2 linked regions of the Aquitalea magnusonii genome follow. The protein of the gene in region 2 binds, or shares a complex with, the protein of the main gene of each other region. Links are inferred from orthologs where the notes say so. Each region holds a gene or a part of one and is shown on either strand. Other genes may lie near its edges. The genes, in order: DLM_RS12770 and xseA.

The links.
Region 1: the proteins of xseA (region 2) and DLM_RS12770 are in contact, whole or in part, in a cryo-EM structure (PDB 8TXR), measured with the Escherichia coli proteins. The link is inferred for Aquitalea magnusonii from one-to-one orthologs.

The regions. Positions count from the first base shown.
Region 1 is NZ_AP018823.1:2,685,921-2,692,508, reverse strand. The notes cover bases 2,414-5,071. They hold DLM_RS12770 (exodeoxyribonuclease VII small subunit), read right to left. Parts: upstream 4,031-5,071; coding sequence 3,797-4,030; downstream 2,414-3,796. Other genes in these bases: DLM_RS12765 (SDR family NAD(P)-dependent oxidoreductase), read left to right, coding at 4,194-5,027; DLM_RS12775 (polyprenyl synthetase family protein), read right to left, coding at 2,911-3,807; dxs (1-deoxy-D-xylulose-5-phosphate synthase), read right to left, coding at 2,414-2,894. Also shown: DLM_RS12785 (MgtC/SapB family protein), read right to left, coding at 1-903; more of dxs, read right to left, coding at 1,044-2,413; DLM_RS12760 (helix-turn-helix domain-containing protein), read left to right, coding at 5,249-6,145; DLM_RS12755 (hypothetical protein), read left to right, coding at 6,263-6,588. UniProt on the Escherichia coli protein: Bidirectionally degrades single-stranded DNA into large acid-insoluble oligonucleotides, which are then degraded further into small acid-soluble oligonucleotides.
Region 2 is NZ_AP018823.1:228,999-235,792, forward strand. Bases 1,893-4,756 are described here. They hold xseA (exodeoxyribonuclease VII large subunit), read right to left. Parts: upstream 4,071-4,756; coding sequence 2,715-4,070; downstream 1,893-2,714. Other genes in these bases: DLM_RS01165 (ArsR/SmtB family transcription factor), read left to right, coding at 1,893-2,129; DLM_RS01170 (DUF4442 domain-containing protein), read right to left, coding at 2,177-2,632; DLM_RS01180 (MotA/TolQ/ExbB proton channel family protein), read left to right, coding at 4,453-4,756. Also shown: DLM_RS01155 (murein hydrolase activator EnvC family protein), read right to left, coding at 1-96; gpmI (2,3-bisphosphoglycerate-independent phosphoglycerate mutase), read right to left, coding at 199-1,719; more of DLM_RS01165, read left to right, coding at 1,833-1,892; more of DLM_RS01180, read left to right, coding at 4,757-5,076; DLM_RS01185 (ExbD/TolR family protein), read left to right, coding at 5,073-5,492; lpxK (tetraacyldisaccharide 4'-kinase), read left to right, coding at 5,489-6,520; DLM_RS01195 (Trm112 family protein), read left to right, coding at 6,510-6,692; kdsB (3-deoxy-manno-octulosonate cytidylyltransferase), read left to right, coding at 6,689-6,794. UniProt on the Escherichia coli protein: Bidirectionally degrades single-stranded DNA into large acid-insoluble oligonucleotides, which are then degraded further into small acid-soluble oligonucleotides.

The sequences.
Region 1 (6,588 bases), 2.5 Mb from region 2 along the record:
GCTGTTATTGTGCTGGCGCAACTGCCACAGGGCGGCACTCAGGCCGCACAGCAGGCCGGGCAGCAGCACCCATGTTACCGCTGCCAGCACACTGGTTTGCACCACGGCGGCCAGTACCAGCAGCCGTGCAAACAGCACCAGATTGGCCAGCAGGATGACGGCGGTAGCCAGATTGAGCGACAGCGGATTGGCGCGTGCTTCGCGGGCATAAATCAGGCTGGTGGCGGTGGAGGAAACCAGCCCGCCCAGAATGCCCAGCAAGGGGCCGCCCACGCGCTGGCCGAGAATCTTCACGGCCAGATAGCCGGACAGGCTGATGCCCACGATCAGCGTCACCATCAGCCATACCTGATGCGGGTTCACCGCCTGATACGGGCCGAAGGTGCGGTTGGGCAGCAGTGGCAGCACGATGAAGGACAGCGCGGCAAACTGCAGCAGCGACAGCAGGTCGCGCCGTTCCAGCTTGTGGGTGAGGCCGGTGAGTTCCGGTTTCAGGTAGAGCAGGGCGGTGGCGACAATACCCACCGCCACCGCGACACCGCCAAAGCCATGCCATACCAGTGCGCCCAGGCAATACACCACCAGCAAGGAAACCACGGTGGTGGTGCGCGGCTCGGTCTTGTCGCCGTCGGCGCAGCGTTCCGGCAGAAAGCCAAACGAGGCCACCGCCAGCAGGCCGACGGTTTGCAGCAGCACGCCATGCGATGCCGCGTCCAGCATGGCGGCCAGGGTGCCCAGCACGGCAGTCAACGGAAAAGTGCGGATGCCGGCCAGGGTGTGGTGCTTGCGCTCGCGCTCCACCCCCATCAGCAGGCCGATGGCCAGACTGGTGACAAACAGCGGCAGCGCCTCGAACGGGCTGCCTGTGAGATTGAGCCAGCTTGCCAGATCAAAACCACCCATGACTTCCCCTTGTTCAGTTTGGCGCGGCTAAGCAAAACCTTGCTGCAGCCTTGCGCCTCCTTGCCGTACTGCTGGCACTGCCTGCGTCGGCGCGCCTGGCCCCAGGGGCGCTACGCTGTTTTTCTTGGCCGCTGTTGTGACTATTGGGGCAACCAGTTGCGGATACTCGCCTCGATGCCGCTGGCGTTGAGGCCGCAATCGGCCAGCAATACCGTGGGGTCGCCATGTTCAACATAGTCGTCCGGCAGGCCCAGCAGCAAGGCAGGCTTGACGATGCCCATGGCCTGCATGGCCTCCAGACAGCCGGAGCCGGCACCGCCCATCACCACGTTTTCTTCCACGGTGACGATGTAGTCATGCTTGTCGGCCAATTGGCGGATCAAGCCGGTATCCAGCGGTTTGACAAAGCGCATGTCGGCCACCGATGCATCCAGCGCCTCAGCCGCCGCCAGTGCCGGTGCCACCATGCTGCCAAAGGCCAGAATGGCCACCTTGCCCTGGCCGCTGCGGCGCAGCACGCCCTTGCCTACCGGCTGGGCGCTCATTTCCTGCTGGATGTCCACGCCGGGGCCGACGCCGCGCGGGTAGCGCACCGCGGTGGGGCTGTTCATGCAGAAGGCGGTGTACAGCAGTTGGCGGCATTCGTTTTCGTCGGACGGGGCCAGCACCGTCATATTGGGAATGCAGCGCAGGAAGGAAATATCGAAGGCACCGGCGTGGGTGGGGCCATCGGCACCCACCAGACCGGCGCGGTCGATGGCAAACATGACCGGCAGATTCTGCAGCGCCACGTCGTGGATCAGTTGGTCGTAGCCGCGCTGCAGGAAGGTGGAGTAAATCGCCACCACCGGCTTGGCACCATCACAGGCCAGACCAGCAGCAAAGGTAACGGCGTGCTGTTCGGCAATGGCCACGTCGAAGTAGCGGTCCGGGTGTTCCTTCTCGAAGCGCACCAGGCCGGAACCCTCGCGCATGGCCGGGGTGATGCCCACCAGGCGCGCATCCAGCTTGGCCATGTCGCAAATCCAGTCGCCAAACACCTGGGTGTACTGCGGCTTGCCACCACTCTTGCCACCGGCCAGGCCGTTGGCCGGGTCGAACTTGGTGACGCCGTGGTATTTCACCGGGTCGTTCTCGGCCAGCTTGTAGCCGTGGCCCTTCTTGGTGACGATATGCAGGAACTGCGGCCCTTTCAGGCTGCGGATGTTCTTCAGCGTATCCACCAGCACGTCCAGATCGTGCCCGTCGATCGGGCCGATATAGTTGAAGCCGAATTCCTCGAACAGCGTACCGGGGGTGAAGAAGCCCTTGACGTGCTCTTCCACCTTGCTGGCAATTTCCTTCAAGGGCGGGGCCATGCCCAGCACCTTGCTGGAGCCCTCGCGCATGGCGGCGTAGAAGCGGCCGGACATCAGCTTGGCCAGATAATTGTTCAGCGCGCCGACATTGGGCGAAATCGACATGTCGTTGTCGTTGAGGATCACCAGCAAATCGGTATCCATCGCCCCGGCGTTGTTCAGCGCCTCGAAGGCCTGACCGGCGGTCATCGCGCCATCACCGATGATGGCCACGCACTTGCGGTCCAGCCCCTGCATCTTGGCCGCCGCCGCCATGCCCAGCGCCGCACCGATGGAGGTGGACGAATGGCCGACGCCAAAGGTGTCGTAAGGCGATTCCTCGCGCTTGGGAAAGCCCGCCAGCCCGCCTTTCTGCCGCATGCTGCCCATGCGCTCGCGGCGGCCGGTGAGGATTTTGTGCGGATAAGTCTGGTGGCCCACGTCCCATACCAGACGGTCGTCCGGGGTGTTGAACACATAGTGCAGGGCGATGGTCAGCTCGATGCTGCCCAGGTTGGAGGCAAAATGGCCACCGGTCTTGCTGACCGTATCGACCAGGAATTCGCGCAGTTCCGTCGCCAGTTGCGGCAGTTGCTGGCGGCCCAGCGCACGCAGGTCGGAGGGCTGATGAATGGTGTCGAGCAGCGGAGTCATTGTTGTGCTTCTGCGGTTAAAACGAGCGGGCCACAATGTAGTCGGCCAGTTGTTTCAGTCTATCGGCAGCCGGGCCAAAGTCTTCCAGCGCGGCAAAGGCCTGCTCGCGCAGCTCGCGGGCAAACTGTTTGGCCTCGGCCAGACCCATCAGGCTGACGTAAGTAGGCTTGTCGTTGGCGGCGTCCTTGCCGGCGGTTTTGCCCAGCGTGGCGGTATCGGCTTCGCAGTCCAGTACGTCGTCCACCACCTGAAACGCCAGGCCAATGCGTTTGGCAAAGATATCCAGTTGTTCGGTCTGCTTTGCGTTCAAGGGCTGACCGGCCATCGCGCCCAGCAGCACGGCGGCGCGAATCAGCGCACCGGTCTTCAGCATGTGCATGAATTCCAGCTCGGGCAGGTTCAGCGTCTGGCCCACGCTGGCCAGGTCAATCGCCTGGCCACCGGCCATGCCGCCATGGCCGGAAGCGCGCGCCAGCAACTGGCACATGGCCAACTGGCTGGCCGGGCTTACGCCTTCCATCGGGGTGGCAATCAGCTCGAATGCCAGGGTTTGCAGCGCATCACCCACCAACAGGGCGGTGGCTTCGTCGAACTCCACATGACAGGTGGGCTTGCCACGGCGCAGCACATCGTCGTCCATACAGGGCAGGTCGTCGTGGACCAGCGAATAGGCGTGGATCATCTCCACCGCCGCCGCCACGCGTGCCAGGTTTTCCGCGCTGGCACCGCTTAATTCGCCTGCGGCAAAAGCCAGCAGCGGACGCACCCGCTTGCCGCCTTGCAGCGTGGCATAGCGCATGGCCTGATGCAGGCGCTGCGGCAAGGTGTCCGCCGAGGGCAGAAAGCGGGTGAGGGCGGTTTCCATGGTTTGCTGGATCTGCGTCATCCAGCCGATGAAGGATTCATTGGCCATTACTGAGGTCCAGCGGTTTGAGTTCGTCGTTTTCCAGAATTTTCAATTGCTGCTCGGCGTCAGACAGCTTGCCCTGGCAGAACTTGATCAGCTCAATGCCTTGCTTGTACGACGCCAGCGCCGTTTCCAGCGGCACATCGCCGCCTTCCATCGCCTGGATGATGTCCTCCAGCTGCGCCAGCGCGGTTTCAAAGCTGGCCGGGGCTTTGGCGGATTTCGCCATGGCGTTTTCCTTGTCGCAAAATCGGTAGTCGGCCATTTTATTCCATTTCCACGGCAACACGATATTTTTGTCAGGCTGGCAGGCCGCAGCGAAACCGCTTTAGCAATGCCGTCAGGATGGTGTAGGGTTGCGCCTGTTTGCCTGATTTCGACGAGGTTGTGACGTGTCCCACCCCCCTTGCATTCTGATTACCGGCTGCTCCAGCGGCATTGGTTACCACACGGCAAAACTGTTCGCCCAGCGTGGCTGGCGGGTGTTTGCCAGTTGTCGCCGTGCCGAGGATGTGGCCCGGCTGCAAGCCGAAGGGCTGGAAAGCCTGCAACTGGATGTCACCGACAGCGCTTGCATTGAGCGCGCACTGCAAGCCGTGCTGCAGCAGACTGGCGGGCGGCTGGATGCCCTGTTCAATAATGCAGGTTTCGGCCAGCCCGGCGCGGTGGAAGACATCCACCGCCAGGCCATGCGCGAGCAGTTTGAAACCAATCTGTTCGGCCCGTGGGAACTCACCAATGCCGTGCTGCCCGTCATGCGCGCCCAGGGCCATGGCCGCATCATCTATAACAGTTCCATTCTGGGGTTTGCCGCCATGCGCTGGCGCGGCGCCTACAACGCCAGCAAGTTTGCCATGGAAGGCATGTGCGACACCCTGCGGCAAGAGCTGCACGGAACCGGCATTTTTGTCTCGCTGGTGGAGCCGGGGCCGATTGAAAGCCGCTTCCGCCCCAATGCCCTGCAACGCTTCTTGCAGAATGTGGATGTGGCCGGCAGCGTGCATCGCGAGGAATACGAACGCCAGTTAGTACGCCTTAAAAAAGAAGGCCACGCCGCACCCTTCACCCTGCCCGCCACCGCCGTGGGCGAGGCGGTATGGCAGGCGGTCAGCGCCAGCCGCCCCAGGGAGCGCTACCGCATCACCAAACCCACCAAGGTGTTCTGGGTGCTACGCCGCGTGCTGTCCACCCGCGCTTTTGACTGGGCGCTGCGCAAGGCGGTGTAAGGCTGTGGAATGATGGGGGGAGCTGAAGTCCTGACGTGGTCAGCCTGCTCGCTTACAATCAGCCTTCCCCTGATGGACACCTTACTACTGCCATGATCGTTGCTTGCGGCCTGTTATTGGCCGGTTACTCAATATTCAGTTGCCTGCTGCTTGTCATCACGCACTTTCGCCCCGGCAGTTACCCGGATCAGCCCCATTCACGCCAGATGGGCATCGCTTTCTTGTTGACACTGGCAGTGCTGCAGGGGGTGCATGCTGCCTTGTTGCTTGGCTATCCCGATGCCTTGGCATCCGTGCTTTATCGGGCCTGTTTGTTTGCCGCCGCGCCCTGTTTCTATTTCTACAGCCATCCCTTACTACACCCGTCATTGAGCAAGGGCAGCCTGTGGCGCAAATGGCCGCACCTATTGCCTGTATTGCTAGGCACAATGCTGCCATTTGCACTGGCCTTCCCCCTGGCTTTTGCCTTGGGCATGGCGTATCTGCTGTGGTTTGCCCGTTCCATCTATCGACTTCGCGCAGAACGTGAATGTTTTCAGCGTGAACTGCTGCTGGTAGGGGGGGTAGTGCTGATTGCAGCCCTGGTTGCCCTGGCCGGTTTGCTGCCCACGCGCATTCATACAGCGCAATTTTTTGCGCTGTATTCCTGTGCCATCGGTATGGCGTTGTGGTTGACGCAATTGACCTTGGGCTTACGTCCGGCCATGCAGGAAGACATTGTTGCCGCTGCCAATGAAGCCTATCGCACCAGCACCCTCGGCAATGTGGACTGTGAGCGGGTACAAGCCAGGCTGGAGCAGTTGATGCGTGAGGAACGGCTGTACCAAAATGCAGAGCTTAGTTTGCCGATGTTGGCTCAACAGCTGGGATTGGGCGCACATCAATTATCAGAGCTGCTCAATATCCGCCTGGCCAAGGGCTTTTCACGTTATTTGCGTGAACAACGCGTGGCCGCTGCCTGCACCATGCTGCTGGCAGAGCCATCGGCATCGGTACTGTCGGTTGGCCTGAGTGTTGGTTTTGCCTCGCAATCAAACTTTTATGAAGCATTCCGCGAGATCCAAGGCATGACGCCGGGTAGCTATCGAAAGCTGATGAGTGCCGAAAAAACAGCATGAAGTGCTTCTGTTTTATCATTCCGGATTAAATAAATGCTTCTGTTTGTGCCGAGCGGAAGCTTTGCCTGCTAGTAAAAATCATGATGAGGGCTCCTGAACACACCTGAGGAGCTCAAGATGGCCGACATTCTTCCCCTGCTGTTGAAATGCCTGTTAAGCCTCGTCATCAGTACAATTGTCATCCGCATCCTGCAACGTCATCTGGCCGCCTTGCTACAGCGCCTGTGCCAGGACGCAACTGCCGCTGCATTCTGGCGCGACTATACCTGGCTGACCCTGGCCATGGTGCCGTTGGTACTTCTCATCATCAGCGATTGGCTATTCTGGGATGCCGACCTTGTCGACAGCCTGCGTGTCAGTCTGCTGTCAATCTTTGGCGGCTTGCTCTTTTGCTTAATAAAAATTAAGCGCCATATCGACCGTTTCATTGCCATCCCGGCGCA
Region 2 (6,794 bases):
CTGTTGCTGTGGGGCTGTGGACAAGGGATGGGAGGCAGGGGAGGGGGCGGCCTGGGCCGCGCCAGCCAGCAGGGCTAGCAGCAATATCGGTTTCATTCCATTTTCGCTTCGGATTACACCTGTTGCCTGCATGATAACAGGCCACGGCATGCCGGGCAGCTTCATTGCCGGCCTGCGTGGCAGGCCGGCCTGAAGGTCTTACGCGAAGTCGATCAGCGAGCGGCCGGTCATTTCCGCCGGCTGGGGCAGGCCCATGATCGCCAACAAAGAAGGCGCAATATCGCGCAGCGCGCCGCCTTCCTTGATGTGTGCCGGGCGGCCTACATACAGGAAGGGCACCTTGTCCAGGGTGTGCTGGGTATGCGGCTGATGGTGGGCGGCATCGTACATCTGTTCGCAGTTGCCATGGTCGGCGGTAATCAGCACCTCGCCGCCTGCCGCCTGCATGGCTTCCACGCAGCGTTTGACGCAGGCGTCCAGCGTTTCCACTGCCTTGACCGCGGCATCGAACTTGCCGGTATGCCCCACCATGTCGCCATTGGCGTAGTTGCAAATGATGGCCTGGTACTTGCCGGAGGCAATGGCTTCAACAATGTGATCGGTGACTTGCGGAGCATTCATTTCCGGCTGCAAGTCATAGGTTGCCACCTTGGGGGAAGGCACCAGAATGCGGTCCTCACCGGGGTAAACCTGCTCTTCGCCACCGTTGAAGAAGTAGGTAACGTGCGGATACTTCTCGGTCTCGGCAATGCGTAGCTGTTTCAGGCCCTGCCCGGCGAGATATTCACCAAAGCCGTTGCTGATCTTTTGCGGGGCATAGGCCACCGGGTTGCTGTAGGCCTCGCCGTAGGACGTCAGCGTGACAAACTGTCCCAGCTTGGGCTGCCGCGCACTGAAACCATTGAAGGCCGGGTCGGTGAGGGCTGTGGTGAGCTGGCGCGCACGGTCGGCGCGGAAGTTCATGAAGATGGCGACATCGCCATCCTGCATCTTGACCGGAGCGCCAATGCCGCTTGCCGCAACGAATTCGTCGTTTTCATCACGGGCATAGGCGGCTGCCAGCGCTTGCAGACCGCTGTCCGCATGGTGCAGGCCTTCGCCTTCCACCAGCAGGCGATAGGCGGGTTCCACGCGTTCCCAGCGCTTGTCGCGGTCCATGGCCCAGTAGCGGCCGGTGACGGAAACCAGGCGGGCAGCCGGGCAACTGGCCAGCACTTCATCCAGACGCTTGAGATAGGTTTCGGCACTGCGCGGCGGGGTGTCGCGGCCATCCAGGAAGGCATGCACGTAAATATGCGGAACGCCGGCAGCCTGGGCGGCACGGATCAGCGCGAAAATGTGATTTTCATGGCTGTGAACACCGCCATCGGACAACAGGCCCATCACATGCAGTGCCGAACCCTTGGCTTGTTGAATGGCCTGCTGCAGGACCGGATTCTGCTCGAAGCGGTTCTCTTCGATATCGCAATCGATTCGGCTGATGTCCTGTTGAACAATCCGCCCGGCACCGATGTTGAGGTGGCCCACTTCGGAGTTGCCGAACTGTCCTTTGGGCAGGCCGACAAAGCCTTCCGAGGCATCAATCACGCCGTAGGGATACTGCTGTTTGAGCGCATCCCAGGTGGGGGTGTTGGCATGCAGGATGGCGTTGTCGTCACCTTCCAGCCGGTGTCCGAAGCCGTCGAGAATGAGGAGTAAAACGGGTGTGATAGCTGTCATGATGTCCACAATCAGAATATTAGAAATTCTTGATGGTATTGATTTTTTTAGTTAGTATTGTACCGTAGTCAAACCAATATAAATACGCATTGCAAACTACTTAGGAGCAGAGCTTGCTGTTCAATGATGACCAGATCGAACAGTCCTCGCGGGCAATGAAGGCGATGTCACATCCCTTGCGGTTGAAGATCATCTCGGTACTGGGCGACCAGGAAGTCAGTGTGCAGGATATTGTGGAGCAGGTGGGAACCTCACAGAGCAACATTTCCCAGCATCTGGCCATCATGCGCGACAAAGGTGTGCTGCGCACGCGCAAGGATGCCAACCGGGTTTATTACCGGGTTGGTGATATTCGTACGCTGGAAGTGTTGAAGATGATGCGTGAAGTATTCTGTGGCTTTGTCGACTGATCTTCCTGTCAGTGTTTGCTCATGAAAAAAGGTCGCTTAAAGGTCGCTTAGCGGCCTTTTTTGCGTCTTACATACAAGATTTTGTTGACGGTAGCCACGATATCACCGGCTTCATCACGGATATCCACTGTCAGCTCTGGCAGATACTTCTCGCCCCCGGCGGTGCGGTGGCGGATGTCCTGCAATTGGCTGTCCTGCAGAGTGAAACAGGCCGTCACCACGCCCTTGCCCGGCTTGTGATACTCAATGGCTCCTGCCTTATCCCATACCACGTAGTCACGTCCCAGTGATTGCATCAGCATCAGCATGAAAAACGGATCGGTCATGGCGTACAGGCTGCCACCAAAATGCACGCCCACATAGTTGCGATTGGTCAATCCCAGACGCAGCTGTACGTTAATCTGTTTCCAGTCCGCTGCGATGTGGCGAACCTTGATGCCGGCACCAAGGAAGGGAGGCCACAGGTTAATCAGGGTCTTGAGCAGGCGCGGTGATGGTTTCATATAGAAATTTCAAACGGTTGTTTGATTTCTATGCTCAACAAAATGCCCGGCCCTGTCAAGCCAGGCAGGCGTTGGCGCTCGCTTAGAATGGCAGCTCTGGCTGCGCACCCTGCGGATGGTCGATCACTGCTTCGGTCACACCCTCTGCCAGGCGCAGCAGGACTCTTTCCTGATTCAGCAACTCCTGTGGCGATTTTACCGCCTGGCCATCGCGCTTTTGCACAATGGCATACCCCCGGCTTAGCACCGCTTCGGGATTCATCGCTTCCAGCGTTACCGCCAGTTGCTGCAAGTTTTGTTGCCTGTGCTGCAAAAGCTGGCGGATATTGCGTTGCAACTGTCTGCCCAGTTGCTTGAGCTGATCTTGCTGCTGCGTCAACTGCGGCTGGTGTCGCTGCAGACGGCTGTTGGCCAGTTGCAGACTGAAGCGACGGCGGGCAAACAGATTGTCCAGTCCGCGTTGTAGCCGGGACTGCGCCTGTTGCAGGCTTAGGCTTTGTCGGCGCATGGTGTCGCCAGGGTGGCTCAGGCGGCGTGCCAGATAGTCCAGGCGCTGGGATTTGTCGACCAGCAAGCGCCCAAGTGCGCGTTCCAGACCACGCTTGCCTTGTTCCAGTTGTTGGCGTAGTTGCTCCTGGTTGGGAGAAACCAGTTCTGCTGCCGCAGTGGGCGTGGGAGCGCGGCGGTCGGCAACAAAATCGCAGATGGTGAAGTCGGTTTCGTGGCCAACACCGCTGACGATGGGAATCCGGCATGCGGCCACTGCGCGGGCAACGATTTCTTCATTGAATGACCATAGGTCTTCAATGCTGCCACCGCCACGGCAGACGATCAGCACATCAACCTCCTGCCTTTGTGATGCTTGTTCAATGGCGCTGGCAATCTGGCGGGCTGCGCTTTCTCCTTGCACCGGGGCGGGGTAAAGAATGACCGGGATGGTAGGCATGCGCCGACGCAGCGTGGTGACCACGTCGCGTAATGCAGCGGCGGCAGGCGAGGTAACAATGCCGATGGCTGCGGGATGAACAGGCAGTGGCCGCTTGCGTGCCGCATCAAACAAACCTTCTGCATTTAGCCGGTTTTTCAATTTCTCGAAGGCTTCGTACAGGCGCCCAAGGCCGGCGGAGCGCATGGTGTCGACATTGATCTGGTAATCACCGCGCGCTTCATACAGTGTCACCAGTCCCTTGAGTTCCACCTGCATGCCTTCTGCCAACCTGAAGGGCAGCAGGGATAGTTTGTGGCGGAACATCACGCAGCGAATCTGTGCGCCGGCATCTTTGAGTGAGAAGTATGCGTGGCCTGATGCTGCCAAGGTCAGATTGGATATTTCTCCGCCAATCCACATCGGTGGCAAACCGGATTCCAGCAGGTCTCTTACCATGCGGTTAAGCGAAGAAACACTGATTACGTCATTTGCCGTGCTATTGAAATTCATGCTTGTCAAGTCATCCACAGCAGAAAATACCGTTTTTTGTCGTCTGTAAATTGTCCGACAAGGTAGAAGAATGGTATTTTCCGGTTTAATAAAATTCTTTTAAAAACAATGGCCTGCGTTATTTGTGCAAAATGCGGGCAATGGTGTGGAACAGGCGTTGGCGCTGCATTCGGCTTGTCTGTACACAAGCTTATCAACAAAGTTATCCACAGCATCTGTGGATGTCGGCAAATTTTCCTTAGAAAATCGAAGCTTAGCGAATTTTCTTGCAGGTGCTTGCGAAAAAGCTTTTTTTGCCGCCGCCTGATCATGGGCCATGGTTGCCGAGAAGTCTGGCAACCGCTAAAGTTTAGCGTTTAGCTACAGCTTTGGAGAATGTTTCGTGTGGTCAATTGTTGAAGCGGCCGGCTGGCCGATCTGGACCATCATACTGGCCTCGGTCATTTCGCTGGCCATCATCTTCGAGCGTCTGTTCAGTTTGCGCGCCTCGCTGATTGTTCCGGAGGGCTTGCTGGCGCAGACCGTAGCCGAATTCCGCCGCGCCGGTGCCTCGTCCGAATTGCTGCAACTGCTGCAAAATCATTCACCACTTGGCAAATTGTTTGCTGCCGGCTTGCGCAATGTGAGTGTCAGCCGAGAAGTGATGAAAGACGCCATTGAAGACGAAGGCCGGGTGGTGGCGCATCACCTGGAGCGTTTCCTCAATACACTGGGCACGATTGCGGCCATGGCACCCTTGCTGGGCCTGCTGGGAACGGTAATCGGGATGATCGAAATCTTCGGCTCCCAGGCCCCCGGTGGCTCCAGCAACCCGCAGCAACTGGCGCATGGCATTTCCATCGCGCTTTACAACACCGCATTTGGCTTGATCGTGGCCATTCCCAGCATGATGTTCTACCGTCACTTCCGTGCCCGTGTGGATGGCCTGCTGGTGGAGATGGAGGCCCAGGCAGTCAAGCTGGTGGAAGTTGTACACGGCGAACGCCAGAATGGTAGCCAGCCATGAATTTCCGCCGCGGCCGGCAACGGGAGGAGCCGGAAATCAACTTCATCCCGATGATTGACCTGCTGCTGGTCATCCTGATCTTCCTGATGGTTACCACCACGTATTCCAAGTTTGCCGAGATGAAAATCAATCTGCCCAGTGCGCAGGGGGATACCAGCCAGCAAGTGGCCACGCCGATTACCGTGGCGGTGGCTGCCAGCGGTGAAATGGAAGTGGCCGGGCGCAAGCTGGCGGCAGGGGACAAGGCTGGCTTGCAAACGCAGTTGCGTGATGCGGCAGCCGGCAAGAAAGATCCGGTTGTCGTGGTGAATGCCGATGCCAAGGCGACGCACCAGGCGGTGGTCAGCGTCATGGAGGCTGCCCGTGCCGCCGGTTTGTTGCAGCTGACATTCGCGACGCAGAACACCACGCCGTGAGTCGACTCAGTCAATTGATCGAACGCCACTGGTATCAACCGACATGGTGGCTGACAGCCCTTCTGGCTCCGCTGGAAGGGCTGTTTGCACTGGTTTCTGCGCTGCGCCGTGCCGGCTATCGCCTTGGTGTGTGGCGCAGTTATCGCTTGCCTGTTCCTCTTGTGGTCATCGGTAACATCAATGTCGGTGGCGTCGGCAAGACACCGCTGACACTGAGCTTGTTGGCCGATCTGCAAGCCCGTGGCGTGCGTGTGGGGGTGATCAGCCGGGGTTATGGCGGCAGCCACCGGCAAGCAACACTGGTGGCGGTGGACAGCCCGGCCGGACTGGTTGGGGACGAGCCCTTACTGCTGGCGGCAAGCGGAGCACCGGTGGTGGTGGGGCGCGACCGGGTGGCGGCTGGTCGGCATCTGCTGAAACTGCAGCCTGATTTGCAACTGATTCTTACCGATGATGGCCTGCAACATTATCGTCTGGCGCGTACGCTTGAAGTCGTGGTACTGGATGGGCAGCGTGGCCTGGGCAACGGTCGCTTGTTGCCTGGCGGCCCGTTGCGCGAACCTGCTGCGCGGCTGGCCGCTGTCGATGCCATCGTGGTCAATGGCGTTGGTAACGCACTGCATTTGCCGCGCAACATCCCCTGTTTTGCCATGCGGCTGGCAGCCCAGCAGCTACAGTCTCTGGCGTTGCCGCAACAGACTTGCGCGGTGCAGGACTTGGCCGGTCAACCGGTACTGGCACTGGCGGGTATAGGCCATCCCGAGCGTTTTTTCGCTACCTTGCAGTCACTGGGCTTCACCTTGCAGCAGTGCCTGACTTTCCCCGATCACCATGCTTTCACCCCGGATGATTTGCCGCCTGGAGACATGCCGGTCATCGTCACCAGCAAAGATGCGGTGAAATTGCGGGGAGTGATTCATGATGCGGCGCAGCGTGCTAGACTATGGGTCTTGCCGGTGACGGCTCAGCTGACGCCGGATCTTGCCGGCTGGCTACTTTCCCGATTGAAGATAAGACATGGACGCTAAATTTCTGGATATCCTGGTGTGCCCGCTGTGCAAGGGCCCGCTGGTACTCGACAAGACCCGGCAGGAGCTGATCTGCAAGGGCGACCGTCTGGCTTTCCCGATCAAGGACGGCATCCCGATGATGCTGGAGACCGAAGCGCGTGAGCTGGCTGCGGAAGAAGAAGTGAAATGAGCGGTTTTTCCGTCGTCATCCCGGCGCGCATGGCATCCAGTCGTTTGCCGGGCAAGCCGCTGGCCGATCTGGCCGGCAAGCCCATGGTGGTGCGGGTGGCCG